Regions from separate parts of the Knoellia sp. 3-2P3 genome, predicted to be linked through region 1. Evidence: predicted binding sites of a transcription regulator. Region 1 holds the regulator's gene; the other holds the start of a gene.
The links. The regulator LexA, encoded in region 1, represses DNA repair genes until DNA is damaged. The targets are predictions, from matches to a motif close to TCGAACANNTGTTCGA.
Positions count from the first base shown of each region.

Region 2: a site for LexA is predicted at 2,911-2,926, ahead of P0Y31_RS08345 (DUF6504 family protein). Genes of this name have one in related genera too.

Region 1 is NZ_JARGZE010000002.1:910,573-918,088, reverse strand. Features, by position in the region: gene P0Y31_RS09745 (NAD-dependent protein deacetylase) at 1-456, shown strand, start outside; gene P0Y31_RS09740 (class I SAM-dependent methyltransferase) at 437-1,036, opposite strand; gene P0Y31_RS09735 (GNAT family N-acetyltransferase) at 1,055-1,543, shown strand; gene P0Y31_RS09730 (DUF4259 domain-containing protein) at 1,657-2,070, shown strand; gene lexA (transcriptional repressor LexA) at 2,116-2,841, opposite strand; gene P0Y31_RS09720 (LysM peptidoglycan-binding domain-containing protein) at 3,099-3,506, shown strand; gene P0Y31_RS09715 (CHAP domain-containing protein) at 3,530-4,792, opposite strand; gene fdh (formate dehydrogenase) at 5,055-7,516, shown strand, end outside.
Region 2 is NZ_JARGZE010000002.1:608,915-616,430, forward strand. Features, by position in the region: gene dnaE (DNA polymerase III subunit alpha) at 1-1,851, opposite strand, end outside; gene P0Y31_RS08340 (SAV_6107 family HEPN domain-containing protein) at 1,848-2,309, opposite strand; gene P0Y31_RS08345 (DUF6504 family protein) at 2,326-2,736, opposite strand; gene P0Y31_RS08350 (YbaK/EbsC family protein) at 3,066-3,584, opposite strand; gene P0Y31_RS08355 (VOC family protein) at 3,708-4,091, opposite strand; gene P0Y31_RS08360 (HAD-IIA family hydrolase) at 4,188-4,988, shown strand; gene metF (methylenetetrahydrofolate reductase [NAD(P)H]) at 5,037-5,975, opposite strand; gene P0Y31_RS08370 (polyprenyl synthetase family protein) at 6,087-7,172, shown strand; gene P0Y31_RS08375 (Rv2175c family DNA-binding protein) at 7,258-7,516, opposite strand, start outside.

The sequences.
Region 1 (7,516 bases):
GTGTGCCTGACGTGCGGTGACCGCACCAGCCGCTGGGACCTCGACGAGCGGATGCGCCAGGCGAACCCCGGCTACGAGGTCACCAGCAACGAGATCCGGCCCGACGGCGACATCGTCCTCAACGCCCTCGACGTCGAGGACTTCGTCGTGCCACTCTGCCTGGTCTGCGGGCGCGACACGCTCAAGCCCGACGTGGTGTTCTTCGGGGAGTCCGTGCCGAAACCGTTGGTGGAGAGGTGTTTTCAACTCACCGAGAGGGCGCGCGCCCTCCTGGTGCTCGGCTCGTCCCTGAAGGTGATGTCCGGCTACCGGTTCGTGCGGCGGGCAGCCGCGCACGGCATACCGGTCGGGATCATCACGCACGGACCCACCAGAGGTGACGCCGAGGCCACGCACCACCTCGACGCACCCCTCGGCGCCACCCTCGCCGAGCTCGTCAGCCGGCTGGCCGCCTAGCCACCAGCACCACGTCGATCGCGTCACCGGCGTCGGTGGGGCGGAGCACCTCTTCGCAGCGCTGGACCTCGAGTCCGTCCGAGGCGGCGCGCAGCTGGTCGGTCGTGTGCAGGATGCTCGGGTCCTGTGGACCTTCGACACCCTCGGTGAGGTTGCGCAGGGAGTGCCCCACGACGACCAGTGCCCCGCCGGGGGCGAGCCACTGCCCGAGGCGCGAGAAGACGTCCTGGGGGATGTGCAGGTAGGCCACGAGCACGAGGTCGAAGAGGGTGCCCGGCGCAGGCTGCCACTCGGTGACGTCGGCCACCACCCACTCGACGTCCAGTGACCGGCGGGCGGCCTCCTGCCTCCCACGGTCGATGCCGACCGCGGAGAAGTCCACCGCCGTGACCTGCCAGCCGCGCTCGGCGAGCCAGAGGGCGTGCCTGCCCTCGCCGGCACCGAGGTCGAGCGCCCGCCCCGGCGGCCAGCCGGCGACCACGGCCTCCACCTCGCGGTTCGGCCCGGCGCTCCAGACCCGCTCGGCCGCGGCATACCGCTCGTCCCACGTCTGCGGCCCCCGGCCGCCCTGCGACTCCATGGACCTAGCATCGCCCCTGTGACGCAGATCCGCCCCGCCCGCGAGGACGACCTGGCCACCGTGGCCGCCATCTACAACGCCGAGGTCGAGGGCGGGGTGGGCACGTTCGACACCCTTCCGAGGGGCCCCGACCACTTCGCCCACCGCCTGGCACCGGAGGTCCCCGGCGACGTCTTCCTCGTCGTCGAGGACGGCGCCGACGTGGTGGGCTTTGCGTACTCCGGCCCCTTCCGGTCCCGCCCCGCGTATGCCGGGACGCGCGAGACCTCCGTCTACCTCGCCTCGGCTGCCCGCGGGCGCGGACTCGGCAGGGCGCTCTACGCCGAGCTGCTCGAGCGCCTCGACGCGGCAGGCGTGCACACCGTCCTGGCCGTGGTGGCGCTGCCCAACGAGGCCAGCGAGGCGCTGCATCGCAGGCTGGGGTTCGAGCGGGTCGGCGTGCTCCGGGAGGTCGGCCACAAGCTCGGCCGCTACGTCGACACCGCCTGGTGGCAGCGACTTCCCTGAGCCTGGCGGACCCGGGTCGCGTCCGAGGTCTGTCTCCGGCGGCGGCCGCGTCCTACCATCTTCAGGTCAGGCCGTCAGTGGGACCGGCGAGCAGGTGACGATGGGGTGGTGTCATGGCACGCGTCCGAACTGGACCGTTCGAGAACGACGACGCACTCGACTTCCTGGACGACCTCGAGGAGACCGAGCCCGAGGGGCGGCCGGCCAAGGTGCGGGGCGCCCTGCGCCGCGTCGTCGCGACGGAGGACTACATCGACGCGCCCGTGATGGCGGAGGCCGTCGCCGCGGCCGCGGTGGTGGCCGGCAGCGAGGACCCCGACTCGGTCGTGGGGGAGCGCTACCTGCCGCCCTGGCTCGACAGCGACCCCCTCGAGGTCGACGAGGAGCTCGAGGAGCTCGCGGCACAGGCCCTCCACCGGGCGCTGCGGCCCGACGAGAACGAGTGGTGGGAGCTGTGGGAGGAGGCCGAGGCCACTGACGACGTCACTGAGGTGGTGAGCCGCTACCTCGACGTCTTCGGCGACTGACGTCGACCGTGAACGTCGGTCGCCGACCGACGGCGACCGACGACGTCAGACGCGCCGCAGGACGGCCGTCACCTTGCCGAGCACCGTGGCGTGGTCGCCGTCGATCGGCTCGAAGGCCGGGTTGTGCGGCAGCAGCCACACCTTCCCGTCCTTGCGCTTGAACGTCTTGACGGTGGCCTCGTTGTCGAGCATGGCGGCCACGATGTCGCCGTTGTCGGCGGTCGGCTGCTGGCGCACGACCACCCAGTCGCCGTCGCAGATGGCCGCGTCCACCATGGAGTCGCCCACCACCTTGAGCAGGAAGAGCTGCCCCTCGCCGACGATCTGCTTCGGCAGGGGGAAGACGTCCTCGACGGACTCCTCCGCCGTGATCGGCACACCGGCCGCGATCTGGCCGAGCACGGGCACGTAGGACGCCTCGGGCCGCTGGTCGTTGATGCCGGTCTCGTCGTAGGTCGCGTCGGCGTCGTCGGGGGCTGCCCCGCCCCGGTAGCCCCGCATGTCGGCCGGCGCGTCGGGGGAGACGACCTCGATGGCCCGCGGGCGGTTGGGGTCGCGGCGCAGGAAGCCCTTGCGCTCCAGGGAGGCCAGCTGGTGCGCCACGGAGCTCGGGCTGGTGAGCCCCACCGCCTCCCCGATCTCGCGCAGGCTGGGCGGGTAGCCGCGGCGGTCCACGGAGTTGCGGATGACCTCGAGCACCCGGCGCTGGCGCACGGTGAGGCCGTCGCCGCGCTCGCGCTCGGGCAGCTCCTTGACGTTGTCGTCGGACATGCCGCTCCTCGTTTCTGCAGGTCAGGTGCCGTGTACCGGGCTGTCAGCCGGTCGGCGGGGGTGGGCTGTCGGTGGCCTCTGATGTGCTTCGAGGCATGGGCACAGCGTATGGAGTTCGAACACAGTTGCCAAACATGTGTTCGACGCGTGTCTTGAACCGTTCGAACATGCGTGCTAGAAATCGTACAAGCGTTCGATCGAACACCCGTTCGGAGAACAGGGCCCCGCAGGCGCGGGGTCGGGAGAGGGGAATGACCATGAGTGCAGCAGTCGCCTGGGACCTGGGGGCCACACCGACCCGCGTGCCGACCCGTCCTGCCCGTCCGCGCCTGGTCCTCGTCCCAACCGGCGACGCGGTCCCGACTCCGGTCGCCGGGGGGCTTCGCCTGACCCGGGCCGGCCGGCTGGTCATCACCCTCATGGTCGCGGCCGTCCTGATCGCCGTCACCGCGCTGGTGCTGGCCGGCTCCGCCGGTGGCGCGTCGGCGCCCGTCGCCGACCACGCCGTCACCGTCGTCGAGGGCCAGACCCTCTCGGAGGTCGCCGCGCGCGAGCTGCCCGCCCTCCCGGTCGCCGAGGCGGTCGCGCAGCTGCAGCTGGCGAACAACCTGCCGAGCACGCAGGTGCACGCCGGCCAGGTCCTCGTCGTCCCCGCCCTGGGGTAGCCCGGTTCAGGACAGGCGTCGGCTCAGAGCAGGCCCTTGTCGGCGATGTGTGACCACTTGACGGGGTCGGTCGTGCCGGCCTTGTCGATCGCGAGCTGGTCGACGGAGGTGGTCGGCTTCTGGCCGCCGACCTGGGTCCACGTCGTCACCCGCAGCGCCCTGCCGCCGCTCATGACGTAGACGTAGCCGGTCTTGGTGCCGCGCAGGTAGGAGTTGTCGACCGGCTTGTGTGCCAGGTGGTTCCACCGCCCACCCGACCCCGCCCGGTCGATCGCCGCGATGTCGATGCCGACGGTGGGCTGGACCGTGGCGCTGCCGATGTTGGCCCAGGCGTGCACGTAGACGGGCGCGCCGCCGGCGATGCGGTAGACCTCCTGGCGCTGCAGGCCGCGGACCAGCGTGCCGTCGGCGGGTCGGGCGCGCAGGTGGTTCCACCGGCCCCCCGAGCCCGCCTGGTCGATGGCTGCGTCGTCCACCGTCGTGGTCGGCTGGGTGCCGCCGAAGGGCGCCCACGTGTAGACGTGCACCGGTGCACCGCCGGCGACGCGGTAGACCAGCCGGCTGCGCGCCCCGCGGATGAAGGTGCCCTCGCTGGGCAGCGTCGGCAGGGACGCCAGGGAGGTGCTGCTGAGCAGGTGGGTGGGCTGCATGCCGCCGAAGCCGGTCCACGTCGAGACGAAGACGGGGGCCTTGCCCACCAGGCGGTAGACCTCGTTGGTCTCCCGCACCCGCACGAACGTGCCGGGCTTGGGCGGCTGGTACGCCGTGTCCTTGAAGTGGATGAAGTTGCTCGGCCAGTTGCGGTCGCCCTTGGGGATGCGCCAGCGGTAGGACCCGCCGCTCCACGACGAGTCCGAGATGGTGATGTAGGAGGAGGTGACCTCCTCGACGTACCCGACGTGACCGTAGGACGGGGCGTAGACGCTGCCGTAGCTCCACTGGGCGATCGCGCCCGTCCGAGGTGTCGTGTCCACCCGGAAGCCGCGGTTCCTGGCGTTGACCGCCCAGCTGCCGGCGTTGCCGAGCCCGCTCTGCTGCGCCACGCCGTTGCGCGCGAGGCGGTAGGCCACGTAGTTCGTGCAGTTGTTGCCGGTGCTGCTGACCGGGTAGCCCCAGACCGACTTCCCGGTGTAGCCGGAGAAGGAGACGCACCCGATCGAGGAGGTCTTGCACTCGTAGACGATCGTGCCGGCGCCGGCGGCGGTGCTCGTGGCGCCGAGCGCTGCGGTGCCGAGCAGGAGGGCAGCGGCAAGGCGCGAGGACAGGCGGAGCAGGCGTGTGCGCATGACTTCCCGGGGGTAGGGGACGGTCTCGGCATACGGTGAGAAAGCACCACGCCACGACCAGGGCCTGGAACAGAGTGCCTGATCCCGGCACGCCTGTACGACAAATGGGTGAATATCACCCCTGTAGTTCCCCCTCCTTTCGAAAGGTCGGGGGGCGCACCCGGCCGGCACGGCCGAGCCACAGCACCACCATCGGCCCGGATCTCGCTCGGATCGCGGGCTCTGACGGGCGGGGCTAGGGTGCGAGCAAAGGAGGCGGGTGATGGACGCGAAGAAGACCTTCCTGTCGTGGCCGGTGCTGCGGCAGTTCCGCAGTGGGGACTTCCTGGGCCGCGGTCCGGCGGTCACCTCGGAACGCACGCGAACCCTCGAGCCGCGGACGAAGACCGCCGACCGGGTCGTGCAGAGCGTGTGCCCGTACTGCGCCGTCGGCTGCGGCCAGCGCGTCTTCGTCAAGGACGAGAAGGTCGTCCAGATCGAGGGCGACCCCGACTCGCCCGTCTCGCGAGGACGCCTGTGCCCCAAGGGCTCTGCGAGTGAGCAGCTCGTCAACAGCCCCGGCCGCCAGACGAAGGTGCTCTACCGGCGCCCCTACGGCACGCAGTGGGAGCCGCTGGACCGCGAGACGGCCATCGACATGATCGCCGACCGGTTCGTGCAGAGCCGGCGCAACGGGTGGCAGGACCTCGACGACCAGGGCCGGCGGCTCCGGCGCACCATGGCGATCGCGGCCCTCGGAGGGGCGACCCTCGACAACGAGGAGAACTACCTCATCAAGAAGCTGTTCACCGCCGCGGGGGCGATCCAGATCGAGAACCAGGCGCGTATTTGACACTCCGCCACGGTTCCCAGTTTGGGATCCTCGTTCGGGCGCGGTGGCGCGACCCAGTATGAGCAGGACCTGGCCAACGCCGACTGCATCGTCATCCAGGGCTCCAACATGGCCGAGTGCCACCCGGTGGGCTACCAGTGGGTGACCGAGGCACGGCTCAAGGGCGCCAAGGTCATCCACATCGACCCCCGCTTCACGCGCACGTCGGCGACGGCTGACAAGCACATCCCGATCCGCGCGGGAAGCGACGTGGTGTTCCTCGGGGCGCTGATCAACCACATCCTCAGCAACGACCTGTACTTCAAGGAGTACGTCGTCGCCTACACCAACGCCGCGACGATCATCAACGAGGACTTCCAGGACACCGAGGACCTCGACGGCCTGTTCTCCGGGTACGACGCCGACAAGGGCTCCTACGACCTGACCACCTGGGCCTACGCCACCGAGAGTGACGAGGACGGGAAGATCGAGGCCCCCGGCACCGAGCAGGGCGAGGCCAAGGAGGCGACTGCCGACGGCCACCGGATGGGTGCTGCCGGTCCGCCGCTCGAGCACGCCCGGGTGCTGCGCGACGAGACGCTGCAGGACCCTCGCACCGTGTTCCAGATCCTCAAGCGGCACTACGCGCGCTACACGCCCGAGATGGTGGCCGACACCTGCGGCATCTCGGTCGACGACTTCCACTACGTGGCCAAGGCGGTCACCGAGAACAGCGGTCGTGAGCGCACCACGGCGTTCGTCTACGCCGTCGGCTGGACGCAGCACACCCTCGGCGCCCAGTTCATCCGGACGGCCGCGATCATCCAGCTGCTGCTCGGCAACATGGGCCGTCCCGGGGGCGGGATCATGGCGATGCGCGGCCACGCCAGCATCCAGGGCTCGACCGACATCCCGACGCTCTACAACATCCTCCCCGGCTACCTCGCGATGCCGGTCGCGGGTCGGCACGACACGTGGCAGGAGTACATCAACGCGATCGGCAGCAAGGAGCAGAAGGGCTTCTGGGCCAACGCCGACGCCTACGCCGTCAGCCTCATGAAGGCGTGGTGGGGAGATGCGGCGACAGCCGAGAACGACTGGGCCTTCGACTACCTGCCGAGGCTCACCGGCGCCCACGGCACCTACCAGACCACGATGGACATGCTCGACGACAAGGTCGAGGGCTACTTCCTGCTGGGCCAGAACCCTGCGGTCGGCTCCGCGCACGGCAGGATGCAGCGGCTGGCGCTGGCGCACCTGAAGTGGCTCGTGGTCCGCGACCTCAACATGATCGAGTCGGCGACGTTCTGGCAGGACAGCCCCGAGATCGCGACCGGCGAGCTCGAGACCGAGAAGATCGGCACCGAGGTCTTCTTCCTGCCGCCCGCCTCGCACGTCGAGAAGGCGGGCACCTTCACACAGACCCACCGGATGCTGCAGTGGCGGCACAAGGCCGTCAACCCGCCGGGCGAGTGCCAGAGCGAGCTCGAGTTCTTCTACGAGCTGGGCAGGAAGATCCGCGAGCGCCTGGCCGACTCCACCGACGAGCGCGACCGGCCGCTGCTCGACCTCACCTGGGACTACCCCCTCGACGAGGACGGCGAGATCGACGGCGAGGCGGTGCTGCGCGAGATCAACGGCTACCACCTGGCCGGGGAGAAGCAGGGCCGGCTGCTCGACCTCTTCACCGAGATGGAGGCCGACGGCAGCACCAGCGGCGGCTGCTGGATCTACACGGGTGTCTACGCCGGCGGGATCAACCGCAGCGCGAACCGCAAGCCCGGACGCGAGCAGAGCCAGGTCGCTCCCGACTGGGGCTGGGCCTGGCCGGCCAACCGGCGGATCCTCTACAACCGCGCCTCGGCCGACCCCGAGGGTCGCCCGTGGAGCGAGCGCAAGAAGTACGTCTGGTG
Region 2 (7,516 bases), 300 kb from region 1:
GTGGGCCATCGCCGACTGCATCCGGATGCCGAGGACGTCGAGCTTGAGCAGGCCGAGGGTCTCGACGTCGTCCTTGTCGAACTGGCTCATGGGAAAGCCCAGCCAGCTGGCCTCGACGGGGGTGCGGTCGAGCAGGCCGCTGTTGGACAGCACCACACCGCACGGGTGCAGCGCGATGTGGCGGGGCAGGCCGTCGAGCCGCTCGACGAGGTCGAAGAGCAGGCGCAGCCGCGGGCTGGCCAGCCCCCGGCTGCGCAGCTCGGGCAGCTCGGCGATGGCGCTGCGGGCGTCACGGGCGCGGATGTGCGGGAAGGCCTTGGCGATCTCGTCGACCTCCTGCGGCGGCAGGCCGAGGGCCGCACCGACGTCGCGCACCGCGTGGCGCACCTTGTAGGTGTCCATCATCGACACGCAGGTGACCCGGTCGCCGCCGAACCGCTCGAGGATGCGCTCGTAGACCTCGGTGCGCCGGGCCGACTCGACGTCGATGTCGATGTCGGGCAGCTCCGCCCGCAGCGGAGAGCAGAACCGCTCCATCAGCAGGTCGTAGCGGATGGGGTCGACCCCGCTGATGCCGAGCAGGTAGTTGACCAGCGACCCGGCGCCCGAGCCGCGCGCCGCCACCCGCACACCCATCTCCTTGATGAGGTCGACCACGGAGGCGACGGTGAGGAAGTAGGTGGGGTAGCCGAGCTCGGCGACCACCTTCAGCTCGTCGGTCAACCGGCTCTCGATGGCGTGCCGGTCGCGCTCCCCCACGTCCGGGTAGCGGGTGGACACGGCGGCTCGGCAGCGCTCCTCGAGCACCGACTGGGGGTGGGTGCCCAGCTCGATGGCCAGGGCGGACGGCTCGGGCAGGTGGACGGCGCCGATGCCGAGGTCGCGGCGGGCGTCCTGGGCGCACTCCAGCGCGACCGCCAGGGTGCGTGCGACGAGCGCGTGGGCCCGGGCGGTGTCGCCGGAGGTCACCTGCCGGGCGACGGCGTGCATGGCCGGGGTGCTGGCCAGGTGGGCGGCGTCGGTGACGCGGTCGAGGTGGCGGGTCTCGAGGAGGACGAGCCGCCGGGCCGCGTCGAGCACGTCGACGACGGCGCTCTCCCCCGGGTCGACGTGCCGGACCGCCGCGGTCAGCACCGCGGGCACGCCGCTCTCGTCGGCCAGCCCCAGCAGGCGGGCGGCGTGCCCGCGCGAGGCGGGCGTGCCCTCGGGGCCGCCGTGGCAGACCACCTCGATCGCCAGCGCGTCGGCCGGCAGGAGCCGCTGCCAGGCAGCCAGCAGGGCCCGGGCCCGGTCGGGGCGCCGGGCGAGCAGCGCCCGACCGACGTCGGAGTCCGGCCCGAGCAGCACCACCAGCGGGCTGGGCTCGTCTCCGTGCGCCACGGTCACGCTGCGCGCGGCGATGGTGCCCGGGGTCGTGACCGGCTGGCCGCGCTCGCCGCGCAGGTGGGTGTCCGTGACCAGCCGGCACAGGGAGGCCCAACCCACGCCGGCGGGCACCCCAGCGCCGCGTCCTCGGGCGAGCACCGTGACCCGCGGGTGGCGCGGGTCACGGACGGCGCCGCCACGCACCGGGGTGCGCTGCTTCACCTGCTCACCGGCGCGTGCCGTGCCGTCGCCGAGGGGCTGCGGCTCGGGCTCGACGGCGAGGTCGACACCGAGGACCGGCGCGATGCCGGCGGCCGTGGCTGCCTGGACGAACCGGACCGCTCCGTAGAGGCCGTCGCGGTCGGTCAGGCCCAGAACGGGCTGGCCGTGCTGGGCTGCGCGCTCCACCAGCGCCGCCGGGGTGGATGTGCCGTAGCGCATCGAGAACCCTGAGGCGACGTGCAGGTGGGCGAAGTCACCGTTCACGCCCACGCCGTCGGGACGAGCACGTCGTGGTGCACCGGGCTCACGGGCAGGCCGAGGTTGCGGCAGACCAGCCCGATGAAGGTCTCGGCCTGCCGGAGCAGGTCGTCGGCCTCCCGGGCGCTGACCGCGAGCCGCGCAGGACGCTCGAGCCGCTCGGGTCGTGCGGTGGCGACCGCGAAGAACTCGGCCCACTCGGTCAGCTCAGGCGCTGCCGCGGGCACCAGTTCCCAGAGGCTCTGCGGGCCGCCCGGACGGGACCCCCGGGCCCGGGCTGACACCAGCGCCGCCGCGGCCCGCATGGCCCCCAGCCGGGACTGGCGGTAGCGCTCGGTGACGTCACGGGTGTGGCAGGCCTGCAGCAGGTCGGCCCGGGCGCGCTCGACCAGCTCGAGCGTGGTGGCGGCCGTGGCCCGGGGCGGGGGCGTGGCCGGTGACGGGGACCGTGCGGACAGGCTCATCGTGGTCACCGCCCTCTCAGTCCGCGACCCGCAGGAGGCGCCACTGCTGCGAGCAGGCACCGGCCCCCGGGTCGATGCCGAGGTCGTAGACCCCGGTGCCGGCCATCCGGCCCGCGCTCGCCTCGACGCGCCACACCTGCCGCTCCCGGGCGTCCCCGAGGACGTCGCCGCCGACGTGGGTGCCGGAGGTGCCGGCGTCCGGGCCGGAGCCGACCGTCGCGACTGCAGCGGGGACGCGTCGCTCGTCGAGCGCGTCGCGCCACCACGGACGGCGCTCCTTCCAGTGGTCGAGCACCTGGCGGACGACGTAGAGCCGCCCACGCCAGACGAAGGCGTCGGGAACCGCCCCGGATCCGGTGGCACCACCCGGAACGGCCTGCTCGGTCGTGGCCCGGACCTCGATGGGCTCTTCGTATCGGCGCACCACGGCAGACTCCTTCCAGGGTTCATGGGATGTGGGGCCCTGGCCCTGCGAGGGCGGGGTCGAGGCGCCTGTCGCAGGGCCAGAGCCGCACCGGCCCGGTGTCAGACCCGAGGCGGACGATGGGAGTCCGGGAGAGGACACCACTGCCGCGGGGGGCGCACGCCGGATCCGGCATGTTCGAACAGGTGTTCGAATAGAACGAATGTACACCTGCCCTCGGACAGCCCGTCAAGGGGAACGCCGGGACTACCTCCCGGCAGGGAATCCGGCGCCGAGCCAGTCGCCGCCTGACGACCAGAGGCGCACCGGCTTGCCCCGAGCGCGGTCACAGGTCAGGCGACCTCGATGGCGTGGCCGCCGGTGACCCGCAGCAGCTCCTCATAGGTGGTGCGGAAGACGGTGTGGCTGTGGCCGACCGCTGCCCACACGTAGGGATAGCGGCTCAGCGAGACGTCGACCACGGTGCGCACCGGGCTGGTGTGGCCGACCGGCGCCACGCCGCCGATCGCGAAACCCGTGGCGTTGCGGACGAAGTCGGCGTCCGCCCGGTCGATGTGCGCGATGCCCGTGAGGTCCGCCACCTTCGCGAGATCGACGCGGTGGGCGCCGGACGTGAGCACGAGCAGCGGGGTGATGGAGCCGTCGGCGTCGTGGGCACGGAACACCAGGGAGTTCGCGATCTCGGCCGGGGTGATGCCGAGAGCCGAGGCGGCTGCGGCGGCCGTGCGGACGGCATCGGGCAGGGCGACCACCTCGGGGTGGACGCCGTGGACCGCCAGTGCGGCGAGCACCCGCTGGACCGCGGGGTGCCCCAGCGGGGACTCCTGGGGTGCTGCGATGCCCTCTGCCATGGCCAGAGCGTAGTGATCACGCGTGGTGATCGGGAGGCTCTGACCGCGCCTCGCGCGCGGATGCGTGTGGCCGGGACACGACGTCCCGGCCACACGGCATACCGAGGGCAGCTCTCAGGCGGGTCAGAACCCCTGGTGGATGCAGAGGACGTTGCCGTCCGGGTCGAGGAACCAGGCAGCCTTGTCGCCGTCCATCTCGGCGATGTGGTTGACCGTCTTCAGGCCCGGCAGGTCGTAGTCCTCGAAGGTCACGCCTCTGGCCTCCAGCTCGGCCATCTCCTTCTCGACGTCGCCGACCTCCCAGCTCACGGCTGTGCTCTTCGACTGGCTTCCGGCCTCACGGGGAAGCAGCACGAGCGAGTCGCCGTGGGCGAGGCCGAACCGCAGCTCCCCCATGCTGTTCGCCCCCTCGAAGGGCAGGCCGAGCCGGTCTGCGTAGAACTCCTTTGCGCGATCGGTGTCCGTGACAGGGAGCATCGTCGCGATCGTGCTCGTGGTGAGGGACATAGGTGAGCACCTCCTTCGACGTCTTCCAGCGTGCGCCTGTCCCGCCACGCGGCACCATCCACCACAGTGACTAGCCCGCGCGGCAGAATGGGGCGCATGACGACGCCCCGACCGGTCGAGTGCTGGCTCACGGACATGGACGGCGTGCTCGTCCACGAGGAGCGGGCCATCCCCGGCGCGAGCGACTTCATCGCGGCGCTGGTCTCCTCAGGGCGCCGCTTCCTGGTGCTGACCAACAACTCCATCTTCACCCCGCGCGACCTGCGGGCCCGGCTGCGCGCCGGCGGGATCGACGTGCCCGAGGAGTCGATCTGGACCTCCGCGCTCGCCACCGCCCAGTTCCTCGACGACCAGCGCCCGGGGGGCTCGGCCTACGTCGTAGGCGAGGCGGGCCTGACGACCGCGCTGCACGACATCGGCTACACGATGACCGAGCGCGACCCCGACTACGTGGTGCTCGGCGAGACGCGCACCTACTCGTTCGAGGCGATCACCAAGGCCATCAGGCTCATCGAGAACGGCGCGCGGTTCATCGCCACCAACCCCGATCCCTCGGGGCCGTCACCGGCGGGCACCCTGCCGGCCACCGGGTCGGTCGCCGCACTCATCACCACGGCCACCGGGTCGCAGCCCTACTTCATCGGCAAGCCGAACCCGCTGATGATGCGCAGCGCCCTCAACCGCCTCGACGCCCACTCCGAGTCGACCGTGATGATCGGCGACCGCATGGACACCGACATCATCAGCGGCCTCGAGGCCGGCCTGCGCACCGTGCTGGTGCTCACCGGTTCGACCCGGCCCGACCAGGTGCACCGCTTCCCCTACCAGCCGACCCGGGTGCTCGAGTCGATCGCCGACGTGGTCCCGCTCGTGGAGCAGCTCCAGCCCGTGCCCTGAGCCGTATGCCGCGTGCGCGCCTCCAGCGCGCGGGCGCCATCGGCGACGTCAGCCGGTGGTCTCGACGCCGGCCACGGGGAGGCTGAGGTTGCCGTGGACCTCGAGGGTGGCGGTGGACCGGTTCATGGTGATGAAGTGCAGGCCGGGCGCCCCCTCGGCCAACATCCGCTCCGCGAGCTCGGTGGCGATCTGCACGCCGACCTCGCGGATCGCCGCCGGGTCGTCTGCCACTGCCTCGAGCCGTGCGACGACGGCGGGCGGCAGCGGGGTGCCCATCAGCTCGGACATGCGCGCGATCTGCTTGAAGCTCGTCACCGGCATCAGGCCCGGCGTGATCGGCAGGTCGCAGCGGGCGGCGACCGCGTCGCGCAGCCGCAGGTATGAGTCGGCGTCGAAGACCATCTGGGTCACCGCGAAGGAGGCCCCGGCAGCACGCTTGCGCACCAGCACCTCGACGTCGTGGGCGAAGTCGGGCGACTCCGGGTGCACGTCGGGGAACGCGGCGACGCCGACGGTGAAGTCGCCGAGCCCGCGCACCAGGGCGACGAGGTCCTCGGCGTGGTCGAGCCCCCCGGGGTGCGGCACCCACGGCCCCCGCACGTTGCCGGGCGGGTCACCGCGCAGCGCGAGGATGTTGCGGACGCCGGCGGCGGCATACTGCCCGACCACCTGGCGCAGCTGGGCGACGGAGGCGTTGACGCAGGTGAGGTGCGCCAGCGGGGTGAGCGTCGTCTCGCGGGCGATGCGCTCGGTGACCCGCACCGTGCGGTCCTGGGTCGTGCCGCCCGCGCCGTAGGTCACCGAGACGAAGTCGGGCCGCACACGCTCGAGGCGGCGGATCGCTTCCCAGAGCACCGCCTCGGAGGCGTCGTCCTTGGGCGGGAAGAACTCGAAGCTGATCGAGGGGCCTCGGGAGGCGAGCATGCGTGGGATCGACCGGGTGATGTTCTCCGGTCGACGCAGCCGGGAGGGCTGTCCGAGTGCCATGCGGCGAGAGTAGTTCAGCAGCCCTCACGTTAGGCTCGGGGCTACACATCCTGAGACCGCCGGCCGCAGCGACGACAGACGTGGCAGGCCCACCGCCGCCTAGGAGGCGCAGTGCGCAACCCGCTCGATGCCGCCGACCTGCGCTCCCGCGTGCAGGAGTGCGTCGACGCCGAGCTGGCCACGCAGGCAGCGGTCCTGGCCGAGGTCGGGCCCGACACCCAGGACCTGCTGGCAGCGGTGCGCTCCCTCCTCGCCGGCGGCAAGCGCCTCCGGGCGGCCTTCCTCTACTGGGGCTACCGCGCCGCCGGGCAGCCCGACTCCCCCGCCCTGGTCCGCCTCGCGACCGCGATGGAGTTCTTCCAGGCCGCCGCGCTCATCCACGACGACGTCATGGACGACAGCGACACCCGGCGCGGCCTGCCCGCCGCCCACCGGGCGCTGGCCGCGCGGCACAGCGACGAGGACTGGTCCGGCGACGCCGACCGGTTCGGGGTGGCCGGCGCCATCCTGGCCGGGAACCTGTGCCTGAACTGGACCGAGGAGCTGTTCGCCACCTCCGGCCTGCCTGCCGAGCACCTGGCCCGCGGCCGGGCCGTCTTCGACCGGATGCGCACCCAGCTCATGGGCGGGCAGTTCCTCGACGTCGTCGAGTCGGTCCGCTCGTGGGAGGGCCTGAGCACGGCCGAGCGCATCGAGCGGGCCAGCCGGGTGATCCGCTACAAGAGCGCGAAGTACACGATCGAGCACCCGCTGCTCATCGGCGCCACCGCGGGCGGCGCCGGCGAGGCCGACCTCGCCGCGCTGTCGCGCTACGGCCTCGACCTCGGCCACGCCTTCCAGCTGCGCGACGACCTGCTCGGCGTCTTCGGAGACCCGGCCGCCACGGGCAAGCCCGCCGGCGACGACCTGCGCGAGGGCAAGCGCACCGTGCTCATCGCCCACACCCTCGAGGGGGCGGACGCGCACGGCCGCGCGGTCGTCGAGGCGGGGCTCGGCCGACCCGACCTCGACGCCGCAGGCGTGGAGGCGATGCGACGGGTCATCGTCGACTCCGGGGCCGTCGACGCCGTGGAGGCGGAGATCGCCGGGCTCGCCGACGCGGCCCGGCTCGCGCTGAAGTCCACCTCCGGCCTCGCCGACGAGCCGCTCGACGTGCTCGACGCGCTCATCGACTTCTCGACGGCCCGCTCGGCCTGAGACCGCCCCGCGCCCCCCGCGCAGCGGGGACGGTGCACAGGGCGCGCCGCGGTCGGTGTGCCGGCCGGCACACCGGGCCCTCACCTCAGATGGCGGTTTCCATCGCGCGCCGGCGCACCTCGGTCTTGAACCCGGAGGCCAGGGCGTCGATCGGGGCCCCCACGACCGGCAGGGTCGCGTCCGGGGTGAAGAGCCAGCGCAGGATCTCGTCGTCGTGCATGCCGCCGTCCCCGAGCACGGTGAACGTGCCCTTCAGGTGCGGCAGGGCCCGCTCGTCGAGGAACCTCGCAGGCACGTGCACGATGCGGCGCTCACCGAGCCGGGCCGCGAGCAGCTCACGGTCC